Dongshaea marina: one gene and its partner. The protein of the gene in region 1 interacts with the protein of each later gene in a pairwise test. Links are inferred from orthologs where the notes say so. Each region holds a gene or a part of one and is shown on either strand. Other genes may lie near its edges.

The links.
Region 2: the proteins of DB847_RS15905 (region 1) and tusA interact in binary tests that used the Escherichia coli proteins (3 or more experiments, as listed by UniProt). The link is inferred for Dongshaea marina from one-to-one orthologs.

The regions. Positions count from the first base shown.
Region 1 is NZ_CP028897.1:3,389,389-3,397,250, forward strand. Bases 4,709-7,598 are described here. They hold DB847_RS15905 (IscS subfamily cysteine desulfurase), read right to left. Parts: upstream 6,816-7,598; coding sequence 5,601-6,815; downstream 4,709-5,600. Other genes in these bases: hscB (co-chaperone HscB), read right to left, coding at 4,709-4,831; iscA (iron-sulfur cluster assembly protein IscA), read right to left, coding at 4,840-5,163; iscU (Fe-S cluster assembly scaffold IscU), read right to left, coding at 5,178-5,564; iscR (Fe-S cluster assembly transcriptional regulator IscR), read right to left, coding at 6,867-7,322; trmJ (tRNA (cytosine(32)/uridine(32)-2'-O)-methyltransferase TrmJ), read right to left, coding at 7,448-7,598. Outside these bases: ndk (nucleoside-diphosphate kinase), read right to left, coding at 1-399; Fe-S cluster assembly protein IscX, read right to left, coding at 1,891-2,091; fdx (ISC system 2Fe-2S type ferredoxin), read right to left, coding at 2,110-2,448; more of hscB, read right to left, coding at 4,313-4,708; more of trmJ, read right to left, coding at 7,599-7,862. UniProt on the Escherichia coli protein: Master enzyme that delivers sulfur to a number of partners involved in Fe-S cluster assembly, tRNA modification or cofactor biosynthesis. Catalyzes the removal of elemental sulfur from cysteine to produce alanine.
Region 2 is NZ_CP028897.1:10,845-16,115, forward strand. What follows is about bases 2,487-5,271. They hold tusA (sulfurtransferase TusA), read right to left. Parts: upstream 4,111-5,271; coding sequence 3,862-4,110; downstream 2,487-3,861. Other genes in these bases: DB847_RS00055 (TMEM165/GDT1 family protein), read left to right, coding at 2,678-3,232; DB847_RS00060 (DNA-3-methyladenine glycosylase I), read left to right, coding at 3,281-3,859; DB847_RS00070 (ABC transporter substrate-binding protein), read right to left, coding at 4,177-5,271. In the rest of the region: glyS (glycine--tRNA ligase subunit beta), read right to left, coding at 1-1,390; glyQ (glycine--tRNA ligase subunit alpha), read right to left, coding at 1,400-2,311. UniProt on the Escherichia coli protein: Sulfur carrier protein involved in sulfur trafficking in the cell. Part of a sulfur-relay system required for 2-thiolation during synthesis of 2-thiouridine of the modified wobble base 5-methylaminomethyl-2-thiouridine (mnm(5)s(2)U) in tRNA.

The DNA of each region.
Region 1 (7,862 bases):
AAAGAAATAAGCGATTTCGCGAGAGGCAGATGCAGGTGCATCCGAGCCATGCACCGAGTTCTCCTGAAGGCTCTGGGCATAATCGAAACGAATCGTCCCCGCCGCAGCATTCTCCGGGTTGGTTGCCCCCATGATCTCACGATTACGGGCAATCGCCTGCTCTCCTTCCAGCACCTGAACCATCACAGGCCCTGAGGTCATATACTCGACCAGATCATTAAAGAATGGCTTGCCATCATGCTCAGCATAAAAACCCTGCGCCTGTTCACGGCTCATCTGTAGCATCTTAGCAGCAACGATCTTAAGGCCTGCCGCCTCAAAACGCTGGTAAATTGTGCCGATCAGATCGCGCTTTACCGCATCGGGCTTCACAATCGAGAATGTACGTTCAATCGCCATTTATAACTTCCTTTTATCTTGAGACAAAGCCCGCCCATGCGGGCTCTTTTTGATGAATCACCGAGAGCCAGGAGTGGCAGAGTAAACGGCCACTCCTGGCTCTTCATTACCTATTGCACTAAGAGAAGCCCTCAGTCACAAAGATTTTGCAGCGCCCGCGCCAGAGTTCGCACCCCATGCCCCTTGGCACCGACGCCCCACAGCTCGTTACCACTCTTCTGGTAGGATCCCGCAAGATCCATGTGTAGCCAACGGACTCCCTCAGGCACAAAACGCGACAGGAAAGCCGCCGCCGTCGAGGCGCCTGCCATCCCCTCTCCCGAGTGCACATTCGCCATATCCGCAAAAGAGGAGCTCAGTTGTTCGCTGTGCCAGGGAGCCAAAGGCAATGGCCAGGCCAACTCATGCTCAACTGCCGCTGCATCCAGCAGCTGGTGTGAGAGCTCGGGATCCAGGCTAAACACGGCGTTGTAATCACGACCCACCGCGACCTTGGCTGCACCGGTCAGGGTTGCAGCATCAATGATAAGCGGCGCCCCGGTTTCGGCTGCGGCCAAAAGGCCGTCTGCCAGTACCAGCCGCCCCTCAGCGTCCGTATTGAGCACCTCAACGGTTAAGCCATTTTTATAGGTGATGATATCACCCAGCTTATAGGCATTACTGCTAACCAGGTTTTCCGCACAACACAAATAGAGTCTGACTCTCTGATTGAGCCCCCGGAGAATCGCCAGAGCCAGAGCTCCGGTCACAGTCGCTGCGCCGCCCATATCGGTGCGCATCACCGTCATACCATCGGCTGATTTAAGAGAGTAACCTCCGGAATCAAAGGTGATCCCCTTACCCACCAGGCAAGCCGCAACCTGGGCATCATCGCTCCCGGTCGGGTTGTAATCCAGCTCCAGCAGCACCGGCTGATGCTCACTGCCACGACCCACGGCATGGATCCCGGCAAAGCCCTCATCCAGCAGTTCACTTCCCTGGATCAGGCGGTAGCTCACCTTATCCCCTGCCACCACATTCAAAAGCTCGACAGCTTCAAGGGCCAGTGTCTGGGGTAGATGCAGTCGGGCTGCCCATTGATCATCCGACGTACCCAGTCGGTGGTCAGCTGAAGATCGTTAAGCTCCTGGAGCTCACTTGCCTCAAGCTCTCCCCAATCCAGGCTCTCATTGCCCTTGGCGGTGCGAAATCCGTTGGCAAAGGCCCAGCGGCGCTCGGTATCCCAACGCTCTCCATCCAGGCGAACATTGTTAAACCCCTGAGCACTGAGCTTACGCCCTGCCATCTGGATCCGGCGCAAGGCATCATCAGCCTGACAATCCACATGAATAAACGCTTGCTCTGCACCAAAACTCACGAGTTGAGACTCACCCCAGGCAACCGAGGCAGGCTGAGTCGATAACTTAACCCTGATCGCAGAGTACATAGTTGTTTCCTATTGTTATATTTTTCTAAGCCGTATAAAAAAGCGGCTGCATGGCAGCCGCTTTGTCAATCCGCCTCATCCATCCAGGCAAGAATGATCGCTTCGAGAATCGCTTCATTACTGCGTCCCGGCTCATCATCAAACTCTTCCAGCTCACAAATCCACTGATGCAGATCGGTAAATCGCACCGTTTTGGGATCCAGATCGGGGAAGCGCTCAACAAGTTCGATCGCTATCTCACGTGAATCGGTCCATCTCAGGCTCATCATCCTCTCCCTGTTTAATTAATGCCGTTCAGATACCTGGTTCAGGGTGTAGCGCGGGATCTCCACCTCAATATCTTCATCGCCAAGCTTAGCCTGACAGCTCAGGCGTGACGTCGCCTCCACACCCCAGGCCTTGTCCAACATATCATCTTCGCGCTCTTCGGGCTCATTCAGGGAGTCCTCTCCCTCACGCAAAATCACGTGACAGGTCGAGCAGGCGCAGGAGCCCTCACAGGAATGCTCTATCTCAATTCCATTTCGCAGTGCAACGTCGAGTATCGACTCGCCGGTGGTAGCTTCAATCTCCATCCCCTCAGGACACAGCTCGTCATGAGGTAAAAAAGTAATCTTTGGCATGGTTAAACCTTATCTATATTTTGACCCTGCAACGCCTCACGGATACTGTGATCCATACGGCGCGCAGCAAACTCAGCACTGGCAGTGTCGACCGCTTCTATCGCACCCTTGATCGCATCGGTATCCTCCTCCAGGCAACGAGCCCGCAGGATAGCCATACTCTCTTCGATCTGCTGACGCTCCTCGGCGCTCAAAAGCTCCTGACCATGGGCCTTAAGGGCCGCCTCAAGGCTCAGGATCACCCGCTCACCCTCAACCCGCTGCTCAGCCAGCATCCGGACCTGCACATCATCCTTAGCATGGGCGATGGAGTCGCGGATCATGGTTTCGATGTTTTCATCGGACAAACCATAGGAGGGCTTGACCTCGATCGAGCTTTGTACCCCGGTCGATTTTTCCATGGCGGTCACAGACAAGAGTCCATCGGCATCCACCTGAAAGGTCACGCGGATATGTGCGGCTCCGGCCGCCATCGGTGGAATATCTTTAAGAACAAAGCGAGCCAGAGAGCGACAATCACTCACCATCTCCCGCTCGCCCTGAACCACATGGATCGCCATCGCGGTCTGGCCATCTTTGAAGGTGGTAAATTCCTGGGCCTTGGCCACCGGAATCGTGGTGTTGCGGCTGATCAGCTTCTCGGTGAGACCTCCCAGTGTCTCTAGTCCCAGAGATAGGGGAACTACATCCAGCAGAAGTAGCTCAGAGTCCGGCTTATTTCCCACCAGGAGATCGGCCTGGATCCCGGCGCCCAACGCCACCACCCGATCCGGATCGATACTGGTCAATGGCTCCCGGCCAAAGAACTCGGCAACCGAGGCTCGGACCTGGGGAACCCGGGTCGAACCACCAACCATCACCACTTCCAGCACCTCATCAGCACTCACCCCCCATCTTTGAGGGCACGGCGGCAGGCGCGAATAGTGCGTTGAATGAGTGGCTTGATCAGTGACTCAAACTGCTGCCGGGTCAGGGTGAGCTGCTGCTCAGCATAATTGATCTCAACCTCAGCCTGGTTCGTCAGTTGCAGCTTGGCCTCGCAGGCCAGTTGCTGCAAGGTACGCAGCTGCTGAGCATCCACAGAGGCTGGCAACTTAAGTTCATCTCTTATCCACTGTACTATGGCATGATCAAAGTCATCCCCACCCAGAGCAGAGTCGCCTCCGGTGGCTAACACTTCAAAAACGCCCTTGTTCAGGCGAAGCACAGAGATATCAAAGGTCCCACCGCCCAGATCATAGATAGCGATGACGCCCTCCTGCCCCGAGTCTAGGCCATAGGCGATGGCGGCTGCAGTCGGCTCATTGAGAAGCCGCAGCACATGCAGGCCTGCCAGACGGGCCGCGTCCTTGGTGCACTGACGCTGGGCATCATCAAAGTAAGCGGGAACCGTGATCACCACCCCATCGAGGGATCCACCCAGGCTCTCTTCGGCGCGTGAAGCCAGGGCCTTGAGGATCTCAGCAGAGACTTGGATCGGGTTGACCGGCCCCTGACGGGTTTGAATTTCGACCAGCTGGTCACTGGCGCCACTGAGCTCATAGGGAAGATGCTGATCCTTTAGATCGGCACTCGCCTTCCCCATCAGGCGTTTGACAGAGACGATTGTATTATGTGGATCAAGTGCCGCTTTTGCCTTGGCCTTGGCTCCGACCTCAATGCTGTCCATCTCATAGCGAACCACCGAGGGCAGGATCACCTGACCCGAGTGATCGGGTAGGGTAACGGCTTCACCGCTACGAACCGTTGCGACCAGAGAGTTAGTTGTTCCTAAATCGATACCGACCGCTCGCCGGTGTTGATGCGGAGCGGCACTTTGCCCGGGTTCCGCGATCTGAAGTAATGTCATGTTGTTAATCGATTATTATATTTCGAACAGTTTATCCGCGAGCTGCTCCAGCTCCTGCTGTAGCTTATCGATAAACTTGAGCTTGCGTAACATATCCGCAGCTTCGCTGTACTGTTGCTGGCTAAAAAAGGCGACAAATTGCTGCTGCATGGTCAAAAACTCATCGCTCAGCAGCGTTTCAAAGTCGGTGATACTCTGCTCCGGATCCTTGTGATGCGCGATCTCGGCAAGCTTTTCCCGCCACTCCATCTGCTGCATCAGAAAGGCAGGATCCCGCAGCGTCTGCTGCTCAGATTTAAGATCGATACCACGCAGAGAAAGCAGGTATTCTGCCCGGCGCAGGGGAGAGCTCAGGGTCTGGTAACCATCGTTGATCTCGGCTGCGCGCTGCACAGCAATCAGACGTTCATTTGCCGGTGCCGCAGCAAATTTATCCGGGTGAAACCGGGATTGTAACTGGCGATAAAGCGCGGCAAGCCGCGCTTTATCTATCTCAAAGTCCTCTGTAAAACCAAACAGCTCAAAGTAGTTCATCAAAGGCCTCATACATGGAAGCTTTCGCCGCAACCACACTCATCCGTAGCATTGGGGTTATTGAATTTAAACCCTTCATTCAGCCCCTCTTTGACGAAATCCAGCTCAGTCCCATCCAGATAGATCATGCTCTTAGCATCAACCACCACCCTTACACCCTGGATCTCAAAGACCTGATCGTCATCCGCCAGCTCATCGACAAACTCCAGCACGTAAGCCAGTCCCGAGCAACCTGAAGTTTTGATTCCCAACCGCAGGCCAATTCCACCGCCCCGTTTCTGTAAGAAATCACTAACCCGGCTTGCTGCTGCATCGGTCATGGTGATGGCCATTACACTACTCCTACTTATTTATCTGTATGTTTATTCTTGTAATCGTCAATCGCGGCCTTGATCGCATCTTCCGCAAGGATAGAACAGTGGATCTTCACCGGAGGCAGTGCCAGCTCTTCGGCAATCTCAGTGTTCTTAATAGCGCTCGCCTCATCCAAGGTTTTACCTTTCACCCATTCGGTGACCAGTGAGCTGGATGCAATCGCAGATCCACAGCCATAGGTTTTAAACTTGGCGTCTTCAATCACACCCTCGTCACTCACCTTGATCTGGAGCTTCATGACATCGCCACAGGCGGGTGCACCAACCATTCCGGTCGCAACATTTGGGTCATTGGCATCCATGGCCCCAACATTACGCGGATTCTCATAGTGATCAATCACTTTTTCGCTATATGCCATAATCAGCCTCGCTTAATCTGTGTTGCTTGATGCATCTTAGTGATGCTGCCACTCGACCTGGTCCAGATCGACACCCTGCTTGTACATATCCCAAAGTGGAGACATCTCACGCAGCTTGGTGATCGACTTTTGGATCAGCTCGATCGCATAATCGATATCTTGCTCTGTGGTAAAACGACCAATGGAGAAACGAATGGAGCTGTGTGCCAGCTCATCATTGAGCCCCAGAGCGCGCAATACATAAGATGGCTCAAGGCTGGCGGAGGTACAGGCTGAGCCCGAGGAAACCGCCAGATCTTTAAGGGCCATCATCAGTGACTCACCTTCGACGTAGGCAAAGCTCACATTCAAAATACCCGGTACATGGTGCTCTAAAGAGCCGTTGAGCTGGACCGCCTCAATATCCTTGATGCCGTTCCACAGACGCTCACGCAGTGCCAGGATACGCTGAGTCTCTTCAGCCATCTCAACTTTGGCAAGGCGTGCCGCTTCTCCCATACCCACAATCTGGTGGGTTGCCAGAGTCCCTGAGCGCATGCCACGCTCATGGCCACCACCATGCATCTGAGCTTCCAGGCGAACCCGGGGCTTACGACGTACATACAGGGCACCGATCCCCTTAGGTCCGTACATCTTATGGCCGGAGATAGAGAGCATGTCGATGTTCATCTCATTGACATCAACCGGAATTTTTCCAACGCTCTGGGCACCGTCCACATGGAACAGGATCTTACGAGAGCGACACAGCTCACCGATCGCCTTGACATCCTGAACCACACCAATCTCGTTATTGACGTGCATCAAGCTCACCAAAATGGTGTCATCACGCATCGCCTGTTCAATCTGCTCAATGCTGAATAAGCCATCATCTCCGGGGGTGAGGTATGTGACCTCGAACCCTTCACGCTCCAGCTGGCGGCAGGTGTCAAGCACCGCCTTATGCTCGGTCCGGGAAGTGATGATGTGATTGCCCTTCTTTTTGTTGAAGTGGGCTGCGCCCTTAATCGCCAGGTTATCGGACTCGGTCGCCCCGGAAGTGATCACGATCTCGCGAGGATCTGCGCCAATCAGCTCGGCTACCTGATCCCGTGCCAGATCCACCGCCTCTTCGGCTTGCCAACCGAAACGGTGTGAGCGTGATGCAGGATTACCAAAGGTGCCGTCAAGTGTCAGGCACTGCATCATTTTTTGGGCAACTCGCTCATCAACTGGGCAAGTTGCCGCATAATCTAAATAGATAGGCAACTTCATCTTCTTCTCCATTATCCCCAAGGCGCTTGGCTCTACTAAGCCAAGAAAATATTACTGCTGAACCTCGATCTTATATTGATCGTCGTTCTCTGAAGTGAGTGACTTCTCAGAGCGCAGAATCAACTCTGCCAATGAAATACCTTCCAGGAAGCTTGACACCTGCTCACTGAGATCCTGCCACAGATGGTGAGTGAGGCAACGCTGGCCTCCCTGACACCCCTCCTCTCCATGACAGCGGGTTGCGGTGACCGACTCATTAACGGCAGAAATCACCTTTCCAACCGAGATCTGTGCCGCTTCCATTCCCAGGCGATAACCGCCCCCCGGTCCCCTGACACTGCTCACCAACCCCTGGCGGCGTAGCCGGGCAAACAGTTGTTCAAGATATGACAGGGAGATCCCCTGCCTGTCCGATATATCGGCCAGCGGCACGGGACCTTGCTGACTATTCAGGGCAACATCCAGCATCGCAGTAACAGCGTATCGTCCTTTTGATGTCAATCTCATAAGAATTCCCGAACCAATGAAAATAAGTGTGCGGATAATTCCATAGTTGACTAAATTAGTCAACTTATTACCTGACTATTTTAGTCAAGTATTTCAACTTTAAGTTTAGCTGAATATTGACATGGCTATTTCTCGCTCTGCATCTTCTTTTGCAGGGAGCTGAGAATACCGCGCAGGATGTTCAATTCCTGAGCTTCAGGACGTACCCGGGTAAATAAACGACGCAATTTACTCATGACCTGCCCCGGGTGCTGGCGGATGATAAAGCCGCTCTCAAGCAGGGTCTGTTCAAGATGTACAAAAAAGCGCTCGAGATCCTGCTGCAGCGGATACTCCTGCTCTTGTGACACCTCCTCCTGTGTCTCAAGGGCCAAGGTCGCCATACGCACCTCATAGCAGAGGGTTTGCACCGCCATTGCCAGATTCAGGGAGCTATATTCAGGGTTTGCCGGAATCGCCACATGGAAGTGACACAGTTGCAGCTCATCATTGGTCAGACCGGTTCGCTCCCGACCAAATACGAACGCAACCTTGTGTTGC
Region 2 (5,271 bases), 3.4 Mb from region 1 along the record:
TCCCGACCAGGGTATCCATCTTGTCGGCCAGGGCTACCGCAGAAGCGACATCTGAACCCGGCAGCTCATCACCCGAATAGCGAGGCATATACTGCTCATTCAGAGCTACCGCAACCTCTTCCTGCTCTCCATCATGGCGAGCATAGTGCATCCCCATCACACCCTGAGTATCGGTGAACTCGAATACCATGGAGGTCATGAGATCGCATTTCGAGAGTAGCCCGGCGCGCTCGGCGTGCTCAACATTGGCTCCAATCTTACCTGCGATGAAACCAGCCATTGCAGTGATTCTATCCGTCTTATCTCGCAGGGTGCCCAACTGCTTCTGGAACAGGACACTCTCAAGCTCAGGCAGGCGCTCAATCAGCGGGCGTTTGCGGTCGGTATTGAAGAAGAACTCGGCATCGGCCAGGCGGGGGCGAACCACTTTTTCGTTGCCCGAGATCACCTGGGATGGATCTTTAGACTCGATGTTGGAGACAAAGATGAACTTAGGAAGCAACTGACCCTTGTCATCATAAACAGGGAAATATTTCTGATCGCCCTTCATGGTGTAAACCAGCGCTTCCGATGGAACCTTGAGGAACTCAGGCTCAAACGATGCGGTCAGCACCACGGGCCATTCAACCAGCGAGGTGACCTCCTCCAGCAGTTCCTCTTCGATGTCGGCGGTCCCGCCAACCTCTGTGGCTGCTTGCTCGGTACCGGCCTTGATCAATGCTTTACGCGCTTGGTAATCCGCCATCACCTTGCCGCGCTCTTCAAGCTGGCTCAGGTAGAGTTCGGCATGCTCCAGGGTCAGCTCTGGCTCACCCATGAAGCGGTGACCGCGGATGGTCCGTGCAGATTCTACCCCCATGATGTTGCCGGGGATCAGCTGATCGCCATGCAGCATGGTCAGGGTCTTGACCGGGCGGATAAACTGGAAGCTCTTATCACCCCAGCGCATAGGTTTAGGGATCGGCAGCTTGGCCAGAGCCTGGCTCACCATCTCAGGCAGAAGCTCAGTGGCTGGCTTGCCCTTGATCTCGGCAGTATGTAGTAGCCACTCACCCTTGTCGGTGGTCAGACGTTGTGCCTGCTCAACCGTGATGCCATTCGAGCGGGCCCAGCCCTGGGCTGCCTTGGTCGGGTTGCCTTCGCCATCGAATGCAGCTGTGATTGCCGGGCCACGCTTTTCAACCTGTTTATCTGGTTGAGCGTTGCCAAGGTTTGCAACCTGCAGAGCCAGGCGGCGTGGTGCTGCAAACCAGCGGAGCTCTCCGTGGGGCAGCTCCGCCTTATCCAGCTCAGCTTCAAAATTACCGGCAAACGCTTCGGCCAGCTTGCGAAGAGCCTTAGGTGGCAGCTCTTCGGTACCAATTTCTACGAGAAAAGTTTGTTCAGCCATGCTGCTTCCTTATCCTTTGGTTTTGCACATAGGGAAGCCGAGCGCTTCTCGGGAAGCGTAATACGCCTCAGCAACGGCTTTGGTCAGGGTTCGGATGCGTAAGATATAACGCTGGCGCTCAGTCACCGAGATCGCCTTTCGGGCATCCAGCAGGTTGAAGCTGTGTCCGGCCTTGAGGATCCGCTCATAAGCGGGCAGGGGAAGCGGGGTCTCAAGAGCTAGCAGTTCCTGACACTCTTTTTCACACTGATCAAACTGCTGGAACAGGAAGTCGACATCAGCATATTCAAAGTTATAGGTTGATTGCTCCACCTCATTTTGGTGGAACACATCGCCATAACTGATTTTACCCAACGGACCATCGGTCCAGACCAGATCGTAGACGGAATCAACACCCTGGATATACATCGCCAGGCGCTCCAGGCCGTAGGTGATCTCGCCTGTAACCGGCTTACACTCCAGGCCACCAACCTGTTGGAAGTAGGTAAACTGGGTGATCTCCATGCCGTTGAGCCATACTTCCCATCCAAGACCCCAGGCACCCAGGGTTGGGTTTTCCCAGTTATCTTCGACAAAACGAATATCATGAACCAGGGGATCGATTCCCAGTGCTTCCAGCGAGCCCAGGTACAGCTCCTGGATGTTGTCCGGTGATGGCTTGATGATCACCTGAAACTGATAGTAGTGCTGAAGGCGGTTAGGGTTTTCTCCGTAACGACCATCGGTTGGGCGGCGTGATGGCTGGACGTAGGCGGCCGCAAATGGCTCAGGGCCAAGGGCACGCAAACAGGTCAAGGGGTGAGATGTTCCGGCCCCAACCTCCATATCCAGTGGCTGTACCACGGTACAGCCCTGCTGGGCCCAATAATCCTGCAAAGTGAGGATCAGGCCCTGAAATGTTTTGATGTCGAATTTTTGCATTGTCAGGTTTCGTATGGTGAGCTGATAAAAGACAAATAACGACCAAGTATACCCTGACAGGGTGCGGGCGAGTAGCGAAAATCGGGGCGTTTGGCTAAATAACTAGCGATATCTTGTCTGGCTGGCGGGAGTTGTTTAATATCCCCGGGTCTTTGGGGAGTAGTCGCTCGATGTTTCGAGGCAATCATCAACATATTTGAAGCTCAATCTTCATGGTGATTGCGACCTGAGGCTCTGTTGAAACTGCAGAACTAAATTTGCAGCGCTTAACGGATCTGGGTTTGACGAGACCATTGGCCACGGCAATTTCCTGGGTGGGGCATTGCTGTGCGCCTTTGGTAAAAATGCCCTGCCCGGAGAGCCGTTATGTCTGTATTTACCATCTCGCTGGCCAGTGTCACCCTCGCTGAAATTGGAGATAAGACTCAGCTACTATCCCTGGTTTTAGTGAGTCGCTTTGGTAAGCCCCTGCCCATCATCGCCGCCATAGTGTGTGCCACCCTGCTTAATCATGCGGTCGCTGCCTGGTTAGGCATGGAGCTCTCCAGCTTTATCTCACCTCAAGTGCTCCGTTATCTGCTGATCATGAGTTTTATTGCGATGGCGATATGGATTCTGATCCCGGATAAACTCGAGCAGCAGCGTGTTGCGTCTCACGGTCCTTTTATCGCGAGCTTTATTGCATTTTTTATTGCTGAAGTTGGCGATAAGACCCAAATTGCGACCACGATTCTCGGGGCGCGTTACCCGGAGGAATTGAGCTGGGTCGTTATCGGATCCACTCTTGGCATGTTGTTGGCTAATGCCCCCGTGGTATGGATTGGTCGCTGGTCAGCAGATAAATTACCTCTGCCGCTGGTGAGGCGAGTGACGGCTGTTTTGTTTGTGGTCCTGGCTCTTTTCACCGGTTTTGGGGTTTGACTCCTGATCTGCTAGGGTAGGTCGATTAGAAACAAAAGGAGCTGGGTGATGGGCGATCAGAGTCGTTGTGGTTGGGTTGGCGTGGATGCACAGATGATCCACTACCATGATTACGTCTGGGGGCGCCCTGAGCGTGATGGCCGTGCTCTGTTTGAAAAGCTCTGCCTGGACGGTCAGCAGGCGGGTTTGAGCTGGAGCACTATTCTCAAGCGGGTTCCGGATTATCGACGGTTGTTTGCCGGATTTGATCCTGAAAAGCTAAGCCGCTTTACCGAGCAGGATGTGGAGCGGTTAATGCAGGATAGTTCAATTATTCGTAATCGCGCCAAGATTAACGCAATCATAGGGAATGCCCGCGCCTATCTGAGGATGCAGCAGCAGGGGATCGACTTTTCAGAGTATATCTGGAGCTTTGTGCAGGGGAAGCAATTGGTTAACCCCTGGCAGTCGATAGAGCAGATCCCCGCCAGTACTGCTGAATCCCGGGCGATGGCCCGGGAGCTCAAGAAAAGAGGGTTTAGCTTTGTGGGGGAGACCATCTGCTATGCCTTCATGCAGGCCGTGGGGATCGTCAATGATCACCTGGTTAGCTGCGATTGCCATGCAAAATGCATAGAAAAAGAGTGAGCCTAGTTGGTGCCCTTTTTCACCAGGTATTGGTAGGGGGCACAATCCACTTGACTGTCAACGAGGCGGTGATCCATGAAGCGACAGAAGCTCGGGATATCCCGGGTGGTTGAGGGGTCATCAGCCGTAATCAATACTGTTTCTCCATCGGCCATATCGCGCACTTTTTTGCGTACCATCATTACCGGCTCCGGACAGCGCAGGCCGATGGCGTCAAGTGTGTGGTTGGCTGTAGAAAAAGTATCATTCATGCTGTTTACCTCATTATCGAGCGGTACATCTTACGTTTGACTAAAAAATAATCAAGTCTTTTGTGGCTAGTAGCCCTGAGAACGGGTGGAGGCTACTACCTTAGCTAGTCGGCTGGCGGTTTGCTTGGCATCACCCCGCGGGCTATCAAAATAACTGGCTATGGTATCTATGACGGCGCGACGGATCTCGCTATTGGCTGCCATCCCTTCGCTAAGGCTTGGAACCAGACTTCCCTGTTTCTCCCCCTCGATAAAGTCGTGATAAGACTTTTGGGCACATACATCAAATCCTTTGAGTGAGATCCCCTGTATCGCCGGGATAGAACCCTTGGCCAGGCTGAATTCTCTCTGGAATTTATGGCTCATGATGATGTGGGTCAGTCGCTCCTGGGCAGGCCACATGCTGTTATCCCGGCTCTTGAACATCGCCAGGCTATCGATATTGTAATCAAAGAGATCCTCTGTCCCGGGAGCACTAACGCACCAGATATCCTTGCCCGGGATTTTACCGGCCAGGGTGATCTCTCCCTTCGCCCAGTCACCCATCACCTGCATGGCGGCATCACCCCGTAGTACCATGCGAGTTGCAGAGTCCCAGCTCAGATTGTTGTTGTTTTTTGGAACATAGGCCCTAAATTTATGAAATAGCTCCAGTACCTTGACCATGGTTGGGCCACTGAGTGCTTTTTCATCCTGTTTGACAAAGGCATCGATAAAAAACTGCTGACCGCCCACCCCAAGAGCTATGGACTCAAACAGAACGCTTAGCTGCCAGGCCTGGTTACCGATGGCCAGAGGGGTGACACCATGCTTCTTGAGGATCTTTGCGTTATTCAGTAGCTGCTGCCAGGTTTTTGGGACTGACAGCTTGTAACGTTTATATAGAGTTGGATTGATCCAAACCCAGTTAACCCTGTGGATGTCGGTTGGAACCGCAACATAATGTCCCTTGTAGCGGAGATCCTTTTGAAGCAGTGGCGGCAGACGATCGGACCAGTTTTGCTTTCGTGCCAGTTCATCCAGGTTTTTCAGGAATCCCAGCTCGGCCCATTCCATCAGCTCTTTGCCCTTGAGCTGAGCTGCGGTGGGAGGGTTGCCTGCCAGAGCCCGGCTGCGAAGAGTCGCAATGGCACTTTTACCTCCGCCACCTTCAACGGCAAA